DNA from 2 places in the Marinococcus sp. LNHM4E3-1 genome. Region 1 is predicted to be linked to the other one. Evidence: riboswitches for the same ligand, from Rfam matches in the RefSeq annotation. Region 1 holds a riboswitch; the other holds the start of a gene.
The links. A riboswitch is a leader RNA that binds a small molecule or an ion and turns the genes downstream of it on or off. The one in region 1 is predicted to bind glycine.
Positions count from the first base shown of each region.

Region 2: it holds a riboswitch for glycine, as region 1 does, so the genes downstream of both, ACTRXI_RS01575 (serine dehydratase beta chain) here and gcvT (glycine cleavage system aminomethyltransferase GcvT) in region 1, are expected to answer to the same signal.

Region 1 covers NZ_JBQLID010000005.1:180,193-191,119, reverse strand. The annotation lists gene ACTRXI_RS07610 (hypothetical protein) at 321-692, shown strand; gene mntR (transcriptional regulator MntR) at 712-1,128, opposite strand; gene dat (D-amino-acid transaminase) at 1,364-2,239, shown strand; gene ACTRXI_RS07595 (lipoate--protein ligase family protein) at 2,317-3,153, opposite strand; gene ACTRXI_RS07590 (rhodanese-like domain-containing protein) at 3,318-3,710, shown strand; gene gcvPB (aminomethyl-transferring glycine dehydrogenase subunit GcvPB) at 3,780-5,261, opposite strand; gene gcvPA (aminomethyl-transferring glycine dehydrogenase subunit GcvPA) at 5,248-6,609, opposite strand; gene gcvT (glycine cleavage system aminomethyltransferase GcvT) at 6,627-7,733, opposite strand; glycine riboswitch at 7,815-7,902, opposite strand; glycine riboswitch at 7,906-7,994, opposite strand; gene ACTRXI_RS07570 (MBL fold metallo-hydrolase) at 8,188-8,829, shown strand; gene ACTRXI_RS07565 (CapA family protein) at 8,930-10,072, opposite strand; gene ACTRXI_RS07560 (hypothetical protein) at 10,167-10,640, opposite strand; gene ACTRXI_RS07555 (hypothetical protein) at 10,797-10,927, shown strand, end outside.
Region 2 covers NZ_JBQLID010000001.1:317,494-328,420, reverse strand. The annotation lists gene ACTRXI_RS01595 (hypothetical protein) at 1-16, opposite strand, end outside; gene ACTRXI_RS01590 (RDD family protein) at 64-483, opposite strand; gene ACTRXI_RS01585 (GNAT family N-acetyltransferase) at 597-896, opposite strand; gene ACTRXI_RS01580 (hypothetical protein) at 883-1,110, opposite strand; glycine riboswitch at 1,266-1,370, shown strand; glycine riboswitch at 1,374-1,451, shown strand; gene ACTRXI_RS01575 (serine dehydratase beta chain) at 1,530-2,027, shown strand; gene sdaAA (L-serine ammonia-lyase, iron-sulfur-dependent, subunit alpha) at 2,024-2,908, shown strand; gene ACTRXI_RS01565 (hypothetical protein) at 2,945-3,085, shown strand; gene ACTRXI_RS01560 (universal stress protein) at 3,526-4,008, opposite strand; gene ACTRXI_RS01555 (hypothetical protein) at 4,280-4,417, shown strand; gene ACTRXI_RS01550 (nitroreductase family protein) at 4,469-5,041, opposite strand; gene ACTRXI_RS01545 (pirin family protein) at 5,083-5,949, opposite strand; gene ACTRXI_RS01540 (MarR family winged helix-turn-helix transcriptional regulator) at 6,081-6,518, opposite strand; gene ACTRXI_RS01535 (aminoglycoside phosphotransferase family protein) at 6,582-7,493, opposite strand; gene ACTRXI_RS01530 (Lrp/AsnC family transcriptional regulator) at 7,622-8,077, opposite strand; gene ACTRXI_RS01525 (DMT family transporter) at 8,263-9,165, shown strand; gene ACTRXI_RS01520 (SDR family oxidoreductase) at 9,179-10,051, opposite strand; gene ACTRXI_RS01515 (hypothetical protein) at 10,141-10,284, opposite strand; gene ACTRXI_RS01510 (GNAT family N-acetyltransferase) at 10,331-10,837, opposite strand.

The sequences.
Region 1 (10,927 bases):
AATATGGGAATATTAATATTACTGTGAGAGAATGTTTAAAAGTAGCGCATTTCAAATCTTTATTGTAAAATTTAAGTACTATTTCTATTAACACTCTATCCCCCCTACCTCCTTATGCCTCTGCAGAAAGTTTCACCGCCTCACCCAGCGGGTATGGAAGTAAATCTTCTCAAGGAAGCTGTTTGATTTAGCAAGAAGGATATCAGGGTATCTCTGATTTTTACTATTTAATGTACTATACTATTTGATTAATTTTCGATATAACTGTCCCTGCCCGCTGATAACGCATGAAAATTTTAACGAAACGAGAGGTGTGTTCCATGCAGCAAGCGCTGAAAAATCCCATTGCCACTGTTGTGCTGGGACTTGCCATTTTAGGGGTGGGTTACCGGCTCGTAACAGACCCGCTTGGTCTGCTTCTCTATCTTGTTATTGGTGCAGCTATCGCTGTTGGATTATATTTCCTTTTCACAAAAGTTATCATGAAGCGCGCGATGATGAACCAATACCAAGCCGGCTCTAATGCTGCTTCGGGACGGCCTGGGGCAGCGAAAGGAAATCAGGCGAAAAATTTCAAACAGGCCCAGAAGCAGCAGAAGAAAAAATCCGCTAAAAACTCCAGTAAACGACGAAACGATGCAAACCTGAAAGTAATTCAGGGAAACAAAAACCGAAAAAAAGATCGGGCGTAAAATAAACGCCTGATCTTTTTTATTCATACGAACGCTGAATGTCGCTCAGCGCCTGCACACGTTCATCATCCTCTTCAAAATACTGAAGAACATCTCCAATACGGTCAATCGCATCCCAGCTGAGATGATGTTCAATTCCTTCCACATCGGCATATATTTTGTCCTCTTCCACACCGATAATATGTAAAAACTTCTCAAGCAGCTCATGCCTGTAAACCAGACGCTTCCCTATTTTATTTCCTTTTGAAGTCAGCACAAGTCCCCGATACCGTTCATAAATCAGATATTCCATCTTATCGAGTTTTTGGACCATTTTTGTTACCGAGGAAGGATGCACTTCCAGCGTCTCTGCAATGTCTGAGACACGCGCATAACCTTTTGATTCAATCAGTTGATAGATCCGCTCTAAATAATCTTCCATACTAGGAGTCGGCATCGAGACCCTCCAATAAATATGATAAAAACCGTCACACAAAAAAATTGGCTTTCTTCATTTTAACGAAACTATTTCTAAAAAACAAACCTTCTTTTTCTTATTATTAACCCATATTTCAAAATTGCCCCTAAGAAACTTTTTTGTTTTCTGAATAATTCTTTCCCTTTTGAAGGGCTTTTCTTTTTTTCGCATCTGCAATCTTGTACAATATAAAGTATTGAAGGAGGCAGCATTCATGAGCTATGTGATGTATAACGAATCCATCATCCCAAAAGAGGAAGCCGCTATTTCATTTGACGACCGCGGCTATTATTTCGGCGACGGTATTTATGAAGTAATCCGGGTATATAACGGGAAATTATTCCTCCAGGAAGGTCATCTTGAGCGTTTTCAGGACAGTGCCTCTAAACTTGACCTGGCAGTTCCCTATTCCCCCGATACTATGAAATCGCTTCTCCGCCGGTTGATTGATAAAAACGGGCTTACCACGGGCTATATTTACTTTCAGCTGACCAGAGGAATCCAGGCCCGGGATCATTTGTATGAACGCGGCAATGCCCCTGTACTAACCGGTTTTACAAAAGCGGCCGAGGTGCCGTTTGCTAAGCAGTCCGACGGTATTGATGTGTACGCCACTGAAGACATCCGCTGGCTTCGCTGTGACATAAAGACCATTAACCTGCTCGGAAACGTCCTTGCCAAACGGGCCGCAGAGGACCACCACTGCGCAGAGGCCCTCCAGCACCGCGGAGACGTTATTACGGAAGGCTCTTCCACTAACGCCTTTATTGTTAAAGATGAAACGATTATTACCCATCCGCAGAGCAATTATATTCTCGAAGGTATCACTAAACGCTATGTACTTCAGCTTGCAAAGCAGCTGAATATTCCCGTTGAACAACGTCCGTTTACTATCGGGGAGGCCCAGGAGGCTGACGAAATGTTTATGACGAGCACTTCGATTGAAATTGTGCCTGTGCGATCCATTCAGGGCTCATTTGAAGCCGGATACGGAGACTCTCCCGTAACGAGAGAGCTGCTTGGAGAATTCCGCCGGGAGGTAGAACTATTCGAAGCGGGGGATACCCAGCCGCTTGTCACCTATAACTGAGTATTTATATGCGTAATCAACAAAAGACCGCTCCGGAGCGGTCTTTTGTATTTTTATTCCGTGATTTATGCACTGTATCAGCGCCTGAAATTCCATTCCTCTGACTGGTAGCGCTCTGCGGCCAGCTGCTGCACCTCTTGTTCTTGGACGGTGGTCAGCTCATATTCTTCAAGGCCGGCATTCAGACCGTCGGCAAATCCTTCCTTAAATGCTTTGCGCAGATCGCCAAGGGTAAATGGCGTATCCGTCAGCTCATTAATTGCTACAGCTTTATTTTTAAAGGTTTTCTGCATTCTTTCCCGCACGCGCTCGCTCGGATATTTAAACAAATCGAACAATTTATCCTCATCAAGATCCAGAATAATCGAACCGTGCTGAAGGATAACGCCGCGCTGTCTCGTCTGGGCACTCCCCGCAATTTTCCGGTCCTCCACCACCAGCTCATACCACGATGAGGCATCAAAACAATTAGCCGAACGGGGATTTTTCAAAGAATCCTCTTCTTCCTTCGTTTTCGGCACGGAAAAATAAGCATCCAGGCCGAGCTTTAAAAATCCCTGCAGAATCCCTTCCGACAGTACGCGGTAGGCTTCTGTCACCGTTTCCGGCATTTCGGGATGATCTTCTGAAACGATGATGCTGTAGGTCAGCTCCTGATCATGCAAAACCGCCCGACCTCCCGTCGGCCGGCGCACAAAACCTACGCCGTGCTTTTCCACTGCATCCATATCAATATCTTTCTTCGCCTTTTGGAAGTAACCGACCGAAAGCGTAGGCGGATTCCAACCGTAAAATCTGATTACCGGCGGAATCAGTCCTTCACTGTGCCATTGCAGCAGTTTTTCATCGAGCGCCATGTTATAGGCTGGTGACTGATTGCCTGAATCTATAAAAAGCCAAGTATCTTTTGCCATTAATGTTCATCTCTCTTTCTCGATTTTTCCATTTCCATTGTAGCAGAGATCACTGCTTTCTATATATAAAAATGACAGCCCGTTAATTAGAAATCTAGCAAAGTACCAGGGTTATGCGTTATAATTAATCTGCAATCGACCCGGAAAGAGGTGAAATAATATATATGATATTTGAATGGCTATGGATAGTGTTTATTGCGGTATTAGTTTTTCTTATTGTACGACGGTTTGTCGGCCCGAAAGACTTAACTGCATTACCACAGGAAGATTTTATTAAAGGCTATCGTAAAGCCCAGCTTATCGATGTGCGTGAGCCGAAAGAATATGACGGCGGCCACATCCTCGGGGCCCGGAACATTCCTGTTTCCCAAATGAAGCAGCGGATGGTGGAGATCCGGGAAGACCAGCCTGTTTATTTATACTGCCAATCCGGCATGCGTTCAAAGCAAGCTGCAAAATTGATCAAAAAGCATAAGGGAAACCGGGATATCTATCACCTGAAAGGCGGATTCAAGCGTTGGACAGGTAAGATCAGCAAAAAGAAAAAAAGCGCATAATTAAAAGGAAGAGCTGGCATGCTCTTCCTTTTTTTATATCTTTGAAGTCCGAAAACCTCATCGATTTATTTATTTCATGGACTTGAGCGACGTTTCAGTATTATATGTCAGCACTGGCTTACGTGCTGCCAGCGTCTCGTCCAGCCTTCCGACTACGGTAGTGTGAGGAGCCTCCTGCACCATTTCCGGGTCTTCCTCTGCTTCTCTGGCAATCCCGATCATGGCGTCTGCGAACGCATCAAGCGTTTCTTTCGCTTCGGTTTCCGTCGGATCGATCATCATGCACTCTTCGACGTTGATCGGAAAATAAATGGTCGGCGGATGGTAACCATAATCAAGCAGGCGTTTAGCCATATCGAGCGTACGTACGCCGAGCTTCTTCTGGCGGCGGCCCGAAATCACAAATTCGTGCTTGCAGTGACCGCCGTATGGGAGGTCAAAATACGGCTCAAGCCGTCTCATTAGATAATTGGCGTTTAATACAGCATACTCTGATACTCTTTTGAGTCCCTCTGCTCCCATCGTACGGATATACGTGTAGGCACGTACGTTAATGCCAAAGTTACCGTAATACGGCTTGACGCGGCCGATGGAATGCGGACGGTCTTTATCCCAGTAGTACTTACCATTTTCTTTTGCAAGCACCGGCCCCGGCAGATAAGGGATCAGCTCTTTTTTTACGCCAACCGGCCCGCTGCCGGGCCCACCGCCTCCGTGAGGGCCCGTGAATGTTTTATGCAGGTTCAGGTGAACGACATCAAATCCCATGTCCCCGGGTCTTGTGATGCCCATAATAGCATTGGAGTTCGCCCCGTCATAATAGAGCCGGCCGCCAGCCTGATGGATCGTATCGGCCATTTCCATAATATCTTCCTCAAACAAACCGAGTGTATTCGGGTTCGTGAGCATGAGGGCAGCCGTTTTTTCGCTCGTTACTTCTTTTAAATGCTCAAGGTCCACCAGTCCGCGTGCATCGGTCCGGACCGTTACATGATCGAATCCTGCCACCGTTGCTGAAGCAGGGTTCGTCCCGTGCGCAGAGTCGGGCACGATTACTTCCGTGCGTCCCGTTTCTCCGTTCGCTTCGTGAAGCGCCCGGATCAGCATCAAACCGGTCCACTCTCCCTGGGCACCGGCCGCCGGCTGCAGCGTCACTTCATCCATACCGGTTATTTCAGCAAGCGCCTGCTGCAGGTCGTACATCATTTCGAGATTCCCCTGCACCTGTGCTTCCGGCTGGTACGGATGCGTCGAGGCAAAACCGGCCATGCGGGCCGTTTCTTCATTGATTTTCGGATTGTATTTCATCGTGCAGGACCCGAGCGGGTAAAAGCCCGAATCCACTCCGTAATTTCGATTCGAAAGCGCCGTATAATGTCTCATCAACTGCAGTTCAGATACTTCCGGCAGTGCCGGCTCTTCTTCCCGGATATTAGCCCCGGGCAAAATATCGCTCAGGCTTTGTTCAGGTATATTTGTCTCAGGAAGGGAATACGCTACCCTCCCTGGTTTGCTTTGTTCGAAAATTAACGGTTGGTTAGGCTGTTTCATGTACAAGCACCTCCAAATGTTTGGCAAAGGTTTCCAGCTGTTCTCTTGTGCGAAGTTCAGTCACACATACGAGCATCTGGCCTTTTTTATCCGCCGACACTTCACCTAAATCATACCCGCCGATGATCCCCTGCCTGAATAGCTGTTCATTCACTTCTGCCACTGGACGGCCGAGGTCAACCACAAATTCATTAAACGATGGCGCCTCATGGACAAGCTCAATGCCTTTTTGTTTGAGCAGCTGTTTAAAGAAATGAGCACTTTTAACATTTCTTTCTGCCGTTTCCTTCAGCCCTTTTTTACCGAGAGCCGTCATTGCGACAGAAGCAGCCAGCGCGTTCAGAGCCTGGTTTGAACAAATGTTGGATGTCGCTTTATCCCGGCGGATATGCTGCTCTCTTGCCTGCAGCGTCAGTACATAACCCCGGCTTCCGTCTTCATCCTCCGTCTGTCCGACAAGACGCCCGGGGACCTTCCGAATATGCTTTTTAGTGGTGGCAAAAAATCCGCAGTGCGGTCCGCCAAACTGCATTGGAATACCAAGAGGCTGAGCGTCTCCTGCCACAATATCCGCTCCGAAGCTTCCCGGCGGCGTCAGAACGCCGAGCGCAAGGGGATTTGCCGACACTATCATCAGCGAGTTTTCTTTATCGGCTGCCTGCCTTACAGCAGCTAAATCTTCAATAGTACCGTAAAAGTTTGGGTACTGCACAATCACTCCTGCGGTATCAGCATCGATCATGTCTTCAAGCTTAGCCATATCCGTATGCCCGTCCTTTTCGGGAACGATTTTCACTGTAAGTCCGGGCCCGGCAGCGTATGTTTTCAATACATCGAGCGCTTCAGGGTGAACCGTTCCAGAGACGACAACGGTACGGCGCCTCCCTCTGTTTTCACTTGCGGCCATCAGTGCTGCTTCTGCGAGCGCCGTCGGCCCGTCATACATGGACGAATTAGCAATATCCATTCCCGTAAGTTCACTGATCATCGTTTGAAATTCAAAGATTGCCTGCAGCTCGCCCTGCGAAATCTCCGGCTGGTACGGAGTATATGCCGTGTAAAATTCCGAGCGCCGGAGCACATGATCGACGACTGTCGGTATATAATGCTCGTACACCCCTGCCCCGAGATAGGAGACGCAGTCCTGCACGCTGGTATTTCTGTTACTGAGGCGCTTCATTTCCTTTAGAAGATCCGTTTCGCCAAGAGCCTTCGGCAGATTCATTTCTCCGGAAAAGCGAATATTTTCCGGTACGTCCTCAAACAATTCACCGATCGAATCCACACCGATCGTTTTAAGCATTTCTTCTTTATCCTCGCCGGTTACCGGCAGATAGCGATAATCCATTCTGGTGCCTCCTCTGTTTATTTTTCCCGTTTATAAAAGGGCACAGCTGCCACTTTTGCGCGTTTGGCTTTGCCCCGCACATCCACTTCGACAGCCTGACCGAGATTCGTCCATCCAATATTCAGAAGTGCAAGTCCCACATTTGCTTTCAGCGTCGGCGACTGAGTGCCCGTAGTTACCCAGCCGATTTCCTCTCCGTCATCATTGTGTACCATGTAACCCGGGCGCGGAATTGCTTTATCAACCATTTCGATCCCGACAAGTTTACGTTTTAATCCCGCTTCTTTTTGTTTTTTTAAAGCTTCTTTACCAATGAAATTATCTTCCTGCTTCAGCTTTACGCAAAAGCCTATGCCTGCTTCAAGCGGCGTAATATTTGCGCTCAGCTCCTGGCCGTAGAGCGGCAGCTTCGCTTCAAACCTCAGGGTGTCTCTCGCGCCGAGACCGCATGGAATGAGTCCTTCGGATTCTCCTGCTTCCATGATCGTCTCCCAGCTTCGGATGGCCTCTTCAGCCCGGCAGTATAATTCAAAGCCGTCTTCTCCGGTATAGCCGGTTCTTGAGATGATAATATTTTCTGCTTCTCCGACTGAAGCACCGGCAGCAAACCGAAATGGCAGAATCTCTGCAAGAGAAGCATCGGTTACTTTCTGCAGCACCGTTTCTGCCACCGGGCCCTGTACAGCGATTAGTGCTGTTTCTTCCGAAATATCGGTAATACTTACGTTTTTCGTTACGTGGCGGCGAAGCCATTCCAGATCTTTTTCAATGTTAGCTGCGTTCAAAACGAGCATGTATTTTTCTTTTTCGAGCTGGTACACGAGCAGATCGTCAACCGTACCTCCATCTTCATAACACATGGCGGTATAAAGTGCTTTTCCGGGTTCTGCATTTTTTATGTTGTTTGTGAGCATATACTGTAGAAATTCAGCAGCACCCTCTCCTTCTACGATCGCCTCACCCATATGGGAAACATCGAACAGACCAGCCTTTGTACGAACCGCCTCGTGCTCGTCTTTGATGCCGGAAAACTGAACAGCCATTTCCCATCCGCCAAAATCGACGGTTTTTGCTCCGTGTTTTTCATATACCGGATACAGGGGTGTTCGTTTTAATTCTGCCAAGAAAATCACCTCATCATTATTTTCTGAAAAATCAAAACAGTAAAAAGCATAAAAAAGACAGAACTCCATAAGATATGGAAGCTCTGTCCTATAACCAGAAAGTTTCTCCTTTCCGTCGTACGGAAAGAGTGTCTTCGTGGGTGGCTTCTAAAAGAAGCGCTCTCCAGAGGAGCGTCCAGTAAGAGTCTGTTTGCCTGAGAGATTCACCTGTTACGGCTTGCTCCTTCGGCGCTGCCTGGCAGTCTCTCCCCTTACCATCATCCGCGCATTATATGTACATCTTTATTTACTCATATTCTATCACTAATTCAGATAAAAACCAATGCTGAAAAAAATTAACCCGAACGTTTCCGATAAATTGTACTGCATCATTCGTTTATCACTTTGGATCAATCATTTCTTCTCACTGTAATATTGTTTATACTAAAATCAGCATAAAAATTGGAGGGAAACTATGAACTGGAAACAGCTTCCACTGGGACCACTGCAGACAAACTGCTATGTTCTGTACGATAATGATAAAAACGCCGTAATTATTGATCCGGCCGGGGATGCCGATAAACTGCTCACCTATCTTCAGGAAAACGAGATGCGTCCTGTAGTCATTCTGTTAACACACGCCCATTTTGACCATATCGGTGCGCTTGATGCCGTGCGGGAAGCCTACAATATCCCTGTTTATCTTCATGAGCATGAAAGGGACTGGCCTGGGGACGCCCAAAAAAACGGCTCCGGACGCATGATGCCGGAGGCTGCGTTTACTGCAAAGCCCGCGGATCACCTTCTGCAGTCTGAAGGAACGCTTCAATTCGGCAGCTTTGAATTCCAATGGCTTCATACACCGGGCCATTCGCCGGGAAGTGTTTCCTATTGGCATAAAGAAACCAACACAGTCTTCTCCGGCGATGTATTGTTTTCAGGTGGTGTTGGACGTACTGACCTTTACGGAGGCGACATGGATACGCTGCTAGCCTCTATTCACGAGCAGTTGCTTGAACTCCCGGAAAATACAATAGTAGCCTGCGGCCACGGCCCCTTCACCGATATCGAAGCCGAAATGGATTCCAACCCGTTCATTAATGGGTTTGGCGCATAAAAATAAAGACCTCTGATTTAAAATTAGAGGTCTTTTAATATCTTAATACAGTAAATGAAATTATTTATGCATTCCCGCCCAGTTTCAGACGGTTAGTACTTTAATCGTTTTCTTCGATCCATTGATACACATGCTCGCGCAGATCCTCTTCGGTTTCACCACCTTCAGCAGGGTGGTCTGCTTCGGCCATCGGCTTCACTGTGTACTGGTCCTCAGGGCCCGGTACAACCTGGGTAAAATCAACGTTAGGCTCTGTAATCTTCACGTCTTCGCCGTCTTTTTCCACATCGAATGTAGCAATACCGCCTGTATCGGTATATTCCTGATCCTGACCGGAATAGAAATTGCCGAGAGAATAATAAACAAGCGTTTCATTTCCTTCTTCACCCTCAACCCATTCCATCGGCTGAAGCACGTGAGGGTGATGACCAATAACTACGTCCACTTCCTGGTCTGCAAGAAATTGGGCCAGCTCTTTTTGTTCTTCATTCGGAAGGCGCTCGTATTCATTTCCCCAGTGCATATTGACAACTACGATGTCCGCGTCATCTCTCATCGCTTCGACATCTTCCTGTATTTGTTCTTTATCAATTTTCTGCACGACATATTCATGCCCCTCCGGCACCTCGATGCCGTTCAGCCCATATGTATAGGAAAGCACACCCATGTCTACGTCCTTTACATCTACAATACGCTGCCGCTCTGCATCTTCCTCGTCCTTATAGACTCCCACGTAATCCATACCTGTCTGCTCATAATGATTAATCGCATTGTTTACAGCCTCCATTCCACGGTCAAGCGTATGGTTATTGGCTCCGGAGAGCATGTCCACTCCGGCATCCTGAAGGTCGTCTACAATTGCATACGGACTGTTAAAGGAAGGATAAGCCGATAAACCAAGCTCCTCGCCGCCGGGTATTGATTCCTGGTTCACAATCGTGTAATCCGGTTCTTCAAGCATCGGAGCAACTGCCTTCAGCGCCGGAGTGAAATCGTACTCCCCGTCTTCTTCCATTCTTTTATATACACGCCCGTGCAGCAAAACGTCTCCCGCCGCGCCAATCGTAACGCTTTCATCTTCCTGCTTCTGATTTTTGGAATCTTCTTCTGTCTGTGCTTCTGAATTTTCATTCTGCGCCTCCGAGGCTTCATTCTGTGTCTCAGAATTTTTATTTTCCCCAGCGCTGCTGCAGCCACTTAAAAGGAAAATCCCGCACGTTAATCCATAATACAATTTTCGCATGACATCCTCTTTTCTTTTAAATAGAATTCCTAGTCTAAATATACTATAAGTTTACTAATATATTCATTGGAATTGAAGAGGTTTTCATGCATTTTTATGTCTGCCGGGGCAAAATATTTCTTTTTCCACATACAGCCAGCGTCCCCAGGACACCCGCAAGCGGTACGATTACCCACCATTCCTGATAAAGCAGAGGGTAAGAAAAATTCTTCGAGGTTATTGGGAATAAAAACTGAGTACCGTTTCCCAGAAAGTCAATCAGCATGGAGCCGACGGCCAGCGTAAAAAATGAAGCTGTCCAGGCTTTTGGGAATCCTCCCCCGAGCACGCGGCAGACAACCGGAGCGAACGCTGCCGCAATAAATGGCACCGTCAGCAGCGTATGAAAAATATAATTGCCAAACAGCTTCGGGATATCAGGCACAATCACCATCACACCGAATGCCATCACCTTCAAGCGTTGTGAAACAATTAAATCCGGATTTCCGTAAAATATATACATTACTGCTGCGCCGGTTAGCAGATGCAGCAGTGTACTCGGTACATGTTCAATCAATATTTCAATCACAGGCCGTTCCTTCTTTCTGCTGGAGATGATTATTTTATTCACGGTTTTCTATTCTCATAAACTTCCTTCAAAACGCTATAAACGGCTGGGTTGAATGAGACAGCTTTCGGGGTATAAAAGAAAAGCAGCCAAACTATTGTCAGGAGGAATTTTATAATGACCCCCGTAGAAAAACCGTCCGCGCTAAACCGGGCGCGAAAGAAAAAAGCCCCCGCCATGAAGGCAGAAGGCGAATTTGCCCGCCAGCTCAAAGCCATTCTCGTTTTTCAGCAAATCGATAAGCAGAC
Region 2 (10,927 bases), on a different contig from region 1:
AGATCTTTTTCATCATGTATTTCCTCCGCTCGCATGATTGGCGTAACCATCCCGATAGTAAAGCTACCGGCTTTTTTTCACCACCCGGGTTCCCGCAAGAAAATCATGCACTGCCCGTTTGTCCTTACGGACAAGCACCATAATTATACTCGTGATCATCAGTATGTATAGAGTAATTCCGTACAAAATATTAGCTACGAGCACGCGCATCAGCATTGCCCCGATGCCAAGCTTCCTTCCGTCCATTTTCACAATCTGAATGCCCATGGCATACTTCCCGACCGTCTGGCCCTGCCATACTATCGGCAGAATCATGGAATATAGAAGCGATCCGGCACCGGAAAATATATCGACATTCACTTCATCGAGGTTGATCCATAGCATGGCCAGCATACTTATGAGAAGGATGGGGAGAGAAAGCAGGAGGCCGTCAATAACAATAGCGAGCAGCCTGCTGCCAAACCCGGCAGGTTCCTGTTGCATACATACACTCCTTTAATCACTCTTATTGTAAGCTCTTCTTTTATATTTTTTCATAATAAGCTAATTTTTGGAAGTGACAATCTCCCCGTTTCCTTAACTTTCCAACGAAGTTCTCAGCTGCCCGGGAACAACGCAGTGTTCAGCCGGCCCATCACCAGCACATTGTAAAACGAACCACGGGCAAAATGGGCTTTACGGAGCGTCCCTTCTGGTTCAAACCCGCGGCTTTTATACAGCTGTACTGCGCGCGTGTTTTCTTCCACCACATCGAGCTCCAGCCGGAATAAGCCTAAATAATTATCGGCGATATCCAGCAGATGATCAAGCAGACGGCTGCCGATCCCCCGGTTCTGAAACTCATCGTGCACCGCCATGGCAGTCATGCCGTAGTAATGCAGCTTACCGCTCAGCACCTCCAGAGAGCCGATACCGACGACGCGGCCGCCGTACTCGGCGAACGATCACATGATCGTTCGCCGTCAGCCCTTCGATAAATGACTGGTTGGAGGCTCTTCGCTCCGAAGGGAGTCCCAGCGTATAATGCATGACAGAGGGCTGGCGCCGGAGAATATTAATTTCTTTTTCATCTTCTGCTGTGACGGGGCGCAGAATAATTTGTTCGCTCATAGTCGCATCCCTTCATTTCTTTCGGTAAATTGGTTTATTATTCCAGGCTAACAGGCTGCATCCAGTATATCGCTCTCATGCCAGCTGTCAAAAAATAGGTTTACTTTTCCAGACCGGATGTTTACACTAAAAGTAACAAAATATTGGTTTTGCAGATGAATGTATTGGGAGAGCCTGTAGAATATTACAGCACCGAAGGAGCAATTCTTCCCACCAGCCGGTAAGAAAAAACTCTCAGGTACCAGGACCAGTACAGGATGCACCTCTGGAGAAGGTACGCGTACCTGCCGAAGAAGAAAATTCTTGCCAAAGAATGAAATCTTTCAGGCACACAGACAGAGAAACGGCGATTCAGGCCGTTTCTCTGTCTTTTTTTGTATTAATGTAATCGTTTTCAATTCAAATTTGGAGGAATCGTTATGGAGTTTGACAGCTGTTTTGATATTATCGGCCCGATTATGGTCGGTCCTTCGAGCTCTCACACAGCGGGGGTCGTATCGATCGGGAAATTTGTGCACGACTGGCTGGGAGAGGTCACAGATGTGACAATCACGTTCTACGGCTCTCTCGCCTCCACCTATCAGGGACACGGCTCGGACAAAGCCATAATCGGCGGCCTGCTCGGATTATCCGCCCACGACACCAACGTCCGGAGTGCGTATGCGCTGGCCAAAGACGCAGGCCTTCGTTACGACTTCCAGTTCTGTCCGGGCACTCCAGGCGGATGCCACCCGAACACTGTACATCTTCAGGCATCGTCCGGCATAGAAACCGTCCGCGTATCCGGCGCCTCCATCGGCGGCGGAGTGGCCTGCATTTATGGAATTAACGGTCATGACACCAGCATTAATTTGGGAACGGGTCCGGATATTTTAACGATTGCAGCCCGAACGAAAAAGGAGGCTTCATTTATATGAACGATACCATTGAAAGTATTGTACAGGAATGCATGGCTCAGGACATTTCCATTGGCGAATGGATGCTGCGCCGTGAGGTTCGCCGCTCCGATTTTTCCCGGGAGCAGATTTTCGGACGCATGCAGGAGCGGCTGCGGGTAATGAAGCAGGCGGTCCGGGACGGAGTGAGTAACATTACGGAAACAGAGAGCAGGCTCTCGGGCGGTGATGCTTACCGGATGCATCAGTATAATCAAAACACCGACCCGTTATCCGGACCGGTCATCAGCACGGCGATGGAAGCAGCGATGGCCACGTCGGAAAGCAACGCAAAAATGGGCCTTATCGTCGCAACTCCCACGGCCGGGTCCGCAGGTATACTACCGGGCATTCTGGTCTCTCTCCAGGATAACCGCAGCATCGATGATGACACTCTGACGATGGGGCTGTTCACAGCAAGTGCCATCGGTTACGTATTTGCGAATCACGCCTTTATTTCCGGCGCGGCAGGCGGCTGTCAGGCGGAAATTGGCTCAGCGACGGCCATGGCTGCGGGCACGATTACGGAGCTGCAGCATGGCTCCCCAGAGCAGGCAGCCCACGCCACCGCAATAGCAATGAAGTCCCTTCTCGGACTCGTATGTGATCCGGCTGCCGGGCTCGTCGAAGTGCCGTGCGTGAAAAGAAACGTCATCGGCACCTCCATCGCTTTTTCAGCGGCCGATATGGCTTTAGCAGGCATAACCAGCCGCATCCCCTGCGATGAAGTTATTCAGACGATGCATACGATCGGCCGCGACATGCCGGGCAGCCTGAAAGAGACTGCTGAAGGAGGGCTTGCCCAGACCCCGACGGGAAAAGAAGCCACCCGGAGGCTGTTTCAGCGGCCCTGCAGCTTATGACTCCCGAGCTCTAAATTCCACATAAGAGGTGAAGCTATGAACGAACGCCGTTTTTTTCAAATCTGGTTCGGCACTCTCACTCTCGTCAGCTTATTGTTTACGTACTGGGCTATAGCGGTTTCCGCCCTTCTTTTAGGCATTTTCTGCTTTATTTCTCCAAGGCCCGATGAAAAGTAAACCCCTTAAACAACTCAAAAACGGCTTGAATATGGCTCCCGCCAGGATCAAGCCGTTTTCTTTACTGTTCATATTCTATTTAAATTCCATGCATTCTGCTTTCTGTTTCACCCCTGACGTGCTATTCTTACTATAAGTCCCTATAAAGGAGGTCATTGCCATCGACCATTTTGCATATGTACTTCAACGTCCCAAAAACCAGGTATACATAGGAACAGCCGCCGATATCCGCTCACGCTTCGGCAGCTCGGAACCCGTTTATTTTTGTTCCGAGGATGAACTGCTCGCCAGCTTAAACGCCTTTCGCGATGAAGAGCTTATCATCACTACCGTTAGTGACCTTCCAGTGATTAAACAAAAATGGGACGATAAAAACCACTACACACTTTAATGGCGCATATAGATCCCCGGCGGGATTACTCCACCGGGGATCTTTTGATTTACTGAAGCGGTGCAGTGTGCGCCCGTTGGATCGAAGCGATCGCCGGGTCAACGACATGAACGTCGCAGGGAGCGTGCTTCACCACCGTTTTTGTGGTGGTGTTTCCCTGTATCGCCTGGCCGAGGGCATTGCCGCCGGACTGCCCGAGAATGATAAGATCCGGGTCAACCCTTTCACAGAGCTGGTTCACGAGACGTTTTTTCGGCACTCCATTGTCCAGGACGGTTTTTACCCGCGGTACGCCTTTTTCTTCGGCGTTTTTCCGGTACGCTTCAAGCCGGTATTCTGCTTCTGCGTGCAGCCGCCTGATGCCGATCGGGTCCATCCATCCGAGCGAGGAATATTCATTATAATGAAACACATAGGCGAGCGTCAGGTCGGCATCGTGTTTAACCGCGACACGGCACGCTTCGTCAAAGGCATCAACATTAGGGTTACTGAGCACATCAAGCGCTGCCAGGATATGGCTGTATTGTTTCAATCCATTTCACCTCTTAAATTTTTATAAAATAAAAGCCAAAAAGCACAGAGGTCTCCCTTTAGTACTTTTTGGCTTATGTTGCAGGCTTATGGATTCCCGACATTTCCGCCGCTATGGCTTGTATTTATTACCATATTCCCAGGCGGTTTCAATACTCAAACTAAAAATATTGCGTTTTTATAATTTTCATTCATTTTCACATATCATTCGAGGTTTTAAATAATTGTTAAGCGGATACAATATAATTGAAATATGGTTGCAGGAGGATCGTATGAACAAACATCATCTTTTAAACCAGCTTAATGCTCTAAAACAGCAATGGGTCCAAAAAGAAATTTCTCTTCGGGAATACTTACAGCAGCGTTTGAATCTGCGTCAGCAGCTGAACAAAAGGCACGATGAAAAATAACAAAAAACAGGCAGCGGCTTCCTCCCGCTGCCTGTTTTTTCTATCCCGCAATTATTCCGTTATCCAGGTGGTCACCTGTTCCACCGGCTTCCGGTGCCCTTCCTTCATCTCCCGCATCGGATAGCCGATATAAATCAGTCCGAGTACTTTTCCCCGCCGCCCCAGGCCGAACAGATCGTTCATGTTCGGATGATAGCAGTGCGCCCCGGTGCGCCAGAAGGCCGCCAGCCCTAGGGCATGCGCAGCAAGCAGCATGTTCTGGATGGAGGCGTATACTGCGCCGTACTCTTCAAGCGTATCCACCCGCTCTTCCTCAGACGGCTCGGCTGCCACTGCAATCACGACCGGTGCCCGCATCGGCTTCTCCTTCTGCTTTTCGAGATTCTTTTGCTTTTCCATTTTTTCTTCCGGCGTCATACCTTCCGCGGCGATGGCGGCCATCGCTTCCCCGAGCTGCCTGCGCCCGTCACCGGTCATGACGAAATACCGCCACGGCTCCGTTTTGTGATGCGACGGCGCCCAGGTGCCGGCTTCGAGCACCTGCGCGATGATATCCTCCGGTACTTCGGTTTGTTCTACTAGTCCGTTACTGCGGCGTGAATGAATTGCTGTCAGTACATCCATTCTGCTCCATCTCCTTCATATTGAATGACACTCTGTTCAGCTTACTCTGCGGGCGGGCCGAACTTTCCCTCGTGAAAGTCCCGGTACGCCTGCCTGATTTCTTCCATACTGCTCATCACAAACGGACCGTACGGTACAATCCCTTCACGGATAGGTTCACCGGAGTACACGAGCAGTCTCGTCCGGCGCTTGTGGGCTTTAATGCGGAGCGTCGAGAGCGCTTCCGGATCTCCGTTATCCTCGAAGGTGAGCGTCGCCACGTCATGCTTGTTGACGGTACCATCCGCCACATCGGCACTGCCGGAGAGCGTGTATAAAAAGGCATTATGGTTTTCCGGCAGATGATGCACGTATTCCGCTCCCTCCGATAAATTAATTTCGGTCAGCGTGATTGGGACGAGCGAGTTCAGCGGCCCTTCTTCCCCGGCGACGGTCCCGGAAAAAACCTTTAAATATCCGCCGTCAATTTGTACGGTTGGAGCCTCTTCTCCGTATACATTCTGGTAGATGGTATCGGTATTTCGCTGGTCCTTCGGCAGGTTCAGCCACAGCTGCAGGGTATGGGCGATATCATTTTCCACCCCGTCCTCTGCATGGCGGGCCGCCCAGCCGGCATTCATATACTGCACGTCGCCGGGCTCGAGAATGTCACGGCCGCCGCCGTTGTCAATGTGCTCAAGCCTTCCGTCCACCACATACGTAACGGTTTGAAAGCCACGGTGCGGATGATCCGGGAACGTGCCCTTCTTGAACCAGTCCTCGGCCATTAAAATGAACGGATCAAACTCCTTCCACCGGTCCACCGGCAGCACCCACCCCTTCTGAATGGAAGGAAAACCGAATTCCTCGTACTGTACCGTCCATTTATCACGGATCCGGCGCTGAAACAAATGCTGTTGATGCGCCATGAATAATCCCTCACTTTCATTTTAGTATGCATAGCAACTATTTATTCAAAAAATATATTCAATTCATTTAATCTGCATCTTTAGTACAACATATTTTTCCGGCTCCTGCAAAGAATCTACTCCGAGAGCCCCTACTCCCCCCAGAGACTCCCCGAAACATTTTTATTTATTTTGGCAAGCGTCTGTTCAAGCGCTTTGAGCTCTTCTGTGCTAATTCCCTTCGTCACGGCAGCGTTGAAACGCTCGGCCGCCGGGCGTACCTTTTCCTGAAGATGCCTTCCTTCTTCTGTCACAAACAGCTGCATGGCCCGCTGGTCCTCAGTCCCCGCCGCCCGCCGCACGAACTGCTTTTTTTCAAGCTGGGCGGCCATCCGGGCAACGTTGGTTTTATCCTTCTGCAGCTTGCGGGCTATATCGTTCTGGGTGCGGCCGTCTTCTTCCCACAAAAGCATCATGATAAGGTTCTGCTCCGGAGTAAGATTAAACGCCTGCAGTTCTTCTTTAATAAAGCTCGTTAATTTCAAATCGGTCTGATGGATCATAATGCTGATAAAATCTTCGGTATGCATCTGAATTCCTCCGTTGACTGATGGATTTAAAAAGAACAGTTAAAGCGAGTAACTTTATAAGCTCTATTTCCAATACCATTCCGGTATATTTCTATCAAAATAATGGTGGTCCTGAATAACTTCTTTACTGTACCTGAGCAACTTGTCATGCTGCACGTTACTTTCCCGGTATGCCCATACTATCGCTGATACGACATGAACGGCTGAATACAATGTATACAGCCTCCAAAAAAGGTTTTCATCAAATTCTGTTGCTTGAATATAACCATCGATACTTCCCCTACTGAACGCATGACTTACATTTTTCGTGAAAAAGCCGGTTTTTTGCAGATCATGCACCGGGTCACCCCAATCCATCCGGTCGAAATCTATAATTCCCTGGAACCGTCCTCCTGCTATCAACAGATTTGAGGGATGAAAATCATCGTGCTGGAATCTATTTGGGCGGTCTGCCATTAAATGTTCGTGCTTTTTGATATAAGTATACAGCAGATGCACCGTTTCCTGATCCACCCCTGTTTTATTCAACTGCTCGAAGTACCGGTCGATCTTTTTTGTTTTCACCGTTTTCCAATCAGGATATTCAGGTGGTGCTTCAAGCTCATGCAGCCTTGCAAGCTCTTTGGATGCTTCAAAACCTGCTTTGTACTGATCTTTTTGGGAAAGAGAAGAAAGCACTGCTTCTGCATCAACTCCCGGCAGATATGTCATCAGCATAAACGCCTGTTCATTTCCATCATCTAACTTCCGTTTTCCGATATCTATTGCACGTGGAATAAAGGAAGAATAATTTTCAAGCGTATTCAACACTTTGAACACATGCTTTCGTTCCCCAAGCCTCCCGACTGGAAAAGTCTTCAGCAAATATTTATCATCCAGAATAAATTTCCCGTTTCCTGAAAAGCCTTTTTGAATTGGTCGAATTGTTGAAGCGTATTTAATCGGGTCATACTCTCGAAAACCATCCGGTATCATTGCTATTCTCCTCCGCTCTATGCAGCCCCACTACGATAACATATCCGCTTTTTTTAAAGGCATTTTAACGTATTAATTGCTCGGTTTTGGCTATTCCGTTTTTTCTATATTAATCTCTGAATCTATTTTTATTTCCTGAGCGGCAGCACCGTCGAAGCCTTGACCTCCCGGAGCACGATGCTCGTCTGCAGCTGGGAGACGCCGAGCTGGTTCAGCTCCCGGATAAACGCCTCCAGCTCCTTGCGGCTGCGGTGGATCGTTTTCAGCATATAATCAAACGAGCCGGTCATGCAGTAGCACTCCATCACCTCCGGCATTTCCGATAAACGATGTTCGAGCTCGTTTAACTCCTGCGTCTGGTGAATGCTCGTACTCATAAATACCGTGCACAAAAGATCATACCCGAGCTTTTCCTGGTTGAGGATCGCCGTATACGAATCAATATATCCTTCCTGCTCCAGCCGTTTGACCCGGGCGTGGGTCGCCGGCGCCGAAAGGTTCACCCGCTGGGACAGCTCCAGGTTGCTGAGCCTCGTTTCCGTCTGCAGTAAATCAAGAATATGTACATCCACATCGTCTAACATGCGTTTCCCTCCCGAATAATATTCGTTTTCACCGTGCTTCTTTCACCTTAAACAAAAATAAATTCTTTTTCATGATCGTTTTATTAATAAATATTTTGTATTTATCATTTTATACAAAATAATATTTTATACAATCATTTTACATGATACATTTATTTCGTACAATATTACGGGAGGGAACAATCATGAAATACACCGCACTGCTGCTGCTCGCAAGCCTATGCTGGGGGAGCAATTTCATCGTTGGCGAAGGCTTGACCGCCTACGCTTCTCCCGTGACGCTGACGATTCTGCGCTACGGCATTGCTGTTTTCTGCCTGCTGCCCATCATTCTGTTCACAGAAAAACGCCTGCTTCCTGACAGAAAAGCGATTGTACCGCTGCTTCTGATGGGAATTACAGGCGTCGCACTATTTAATATTCTGCAGTTTACCGCGCTTGATTCATCCAATGCCACCAGCGTAAGTATTATCTCGACGATGAATACGCTGTCGATCGCCCTGTTTTCGGCGCTTCTTCTCCGTGAACGGCTGCGCGGCGCACAGATCACAGCCATGCTCATTTCCACCGCCGGCGTACTGCTCGTCGTGAGCGGCGGAAGTCTCACTGGCTTCTCTTTTGCCTCCGGCGATGTGTGGATGCTTGCGGCAGTGCTGGTTTTTGGGCTCTACTCAATCTGCAGCCGCTGGGCGACCACCATAGTGTCTCCGATGATGTCGGTCTGCTACTCCGGATTGTTCGGCGTACTCCTGCTGCTTCCAGTCAAAGGCTTTCAGATTCCGGTCCATCAGATCGATGCCGCATTTATCGGATCGATGCTGTTTTTAAGCATCATTGCCACGATTGTCTGTATGGTGCTGTGGGGAATAGGTGTGAAGCATTTGGGAGCGACAACCTCCGGGCTGTTTTTAAACTTTAATCCGCTGTTTACCGCCCTGCTTGCCTTTATCCTTTTTGGCGAACACCTCACCTGGGCGCAGGCGGCAGGCAGCGCCATCGTCATCGGCGGATGCACCGCGTTTTCCCTCTTCACGAAAAAACGCGGGAGACTGCTATCAGCTCCCGCGCTCCAAAAGCGTACAGCTTGAGGCGTTATCGTAATTAAGACTCGGCTGGAAGTGTCCGCACGAGATGTTCAAGCGCGTCATGCATCGACGTGGCCGGACGGCCGAGCAGCTTTTCAAAATCATTGCTTTCAATGTCGAGCGATCCGCTGCGGATGCCCTGCTGGATGCTTACAAGCATTGGTACAACCGCCTCCGGCATCCCGGCTTCCTTCATGATCTCCGCATATTCATCATCATCCACATGCTGCACTGGAATTTCTTTTCCGAGCACGTCTCCGAGTACGCTTACGAGCTCGTCCTGGGTGTGCGGACGGCCGGAAAGCTCGTAAACCGACTGCTGTACACCCTCTCCAGCGAGAGCCGCGGCCGCTGCTTCTGCGTAATCGAGCTGCAGCGCCCATCCTGTCCGGCCGGCCCCGGCAGCAGTAACCCACGGCGCCCCGTTCATGGCTCCCTGAATACCCGGCACTTCATTCTCAAAGTACCAGTTGTTGCGCAGAAACGCGTGCGGAATGCCGGTTTCAATGATTGCATTTTCGGCTGCTCGGTGCGGCGGAGCCAAAAACATCGTGCTGCTTTCTGCATGGCCGATACTTGTGTAGGCAATAAAGGAAACACCTGCCCGCGCCGCAGCTTCCACCGCGTTCGTATGCTGTCGTATTCTTGTATCATTATCTCCGTCTGTTGAAATAATCAGCAGCCGGTCCACGCCGGCAAACGCTTCGTCCAGACTTTGCGGATCGTCAAAATCGCCGCGGCGCACGTCCACCCCTGCTTCCTTCAGATCTTGGGCCTTGTCCGGGTTCCGTACGCTGACGGCCAGCTGATCAGCCGGCATCTTTTTCAGCAGCGACTGCATCACCTGGGATCCTAATTTGCCTGTTGCTCCGGTTACTAGTGCTTTCATCTGTCATTCCTCCATTTCTATTGTTAATTATAACCAAAACAGTTACATGCAGTACAACAAAACGACTGTCTTTTTAAATTTCGCCACAGCTATCCCAGCGTTAAAATCGCGAGCGCTGTAAGAAACAACGCATAGCTGCTGTAAACGGCAATTTTCCTCACCCGGCTGTTTGAAATGAAGCTGACCGCTGTCAATACACCGGCGAAGGCCAGCACCATGAGCATGATAAGCATTTTCTTCCTCCTTGGACCGCCCAGTTCGCAGCTGTTTTTCTTCTATTTAAATGGCACGCCTGTACCGGAGTGATACATAATCTTCGTCTTCCGTGTTCGCATACCCGATACGCTCTCCTTCGTACGTAAAGCCTCTGGCTTCATAAAAAGGAATCGCCAGCTGGTTGCCCTTCTGCACCGACACCCACTGCTCGGCCGACCCCCAGTTCTGCTGCTGGCGGGTTACCGCGCCGAGCAGTCTCGTGCCGATACCCTCATTCCGGTGGGCCGGATCCAGATACAGCACGTACAGTTCGGATTCCATTTCCCCAGTCATGCCACCGCCCGCAGCTCCTAATACTGTTTCATATTCCACAGCTGTAAAATAGCCACCCCAGTCGAGGCTTGTATGCTTCACCTCATCGAGCACTCTGGCTTCATTATAAAACTCCCGGCACACCCGCTCGAGATAATCATCGCTGCACAGCTTTCGGTACGTTGCCCAGGTCGCTTTTGTACAGACAGAAATAATGCCGGAGACATGCGAGGGTCCGGCCTGTTTGATATGTATCATCTTTTTCCTCCGGCATTACAATTTTATTAAAGCTTTTCCTTCGGTCTCTTTCATATTCTAAACGTTTTTCCTGCTTTTTAATATATGTTC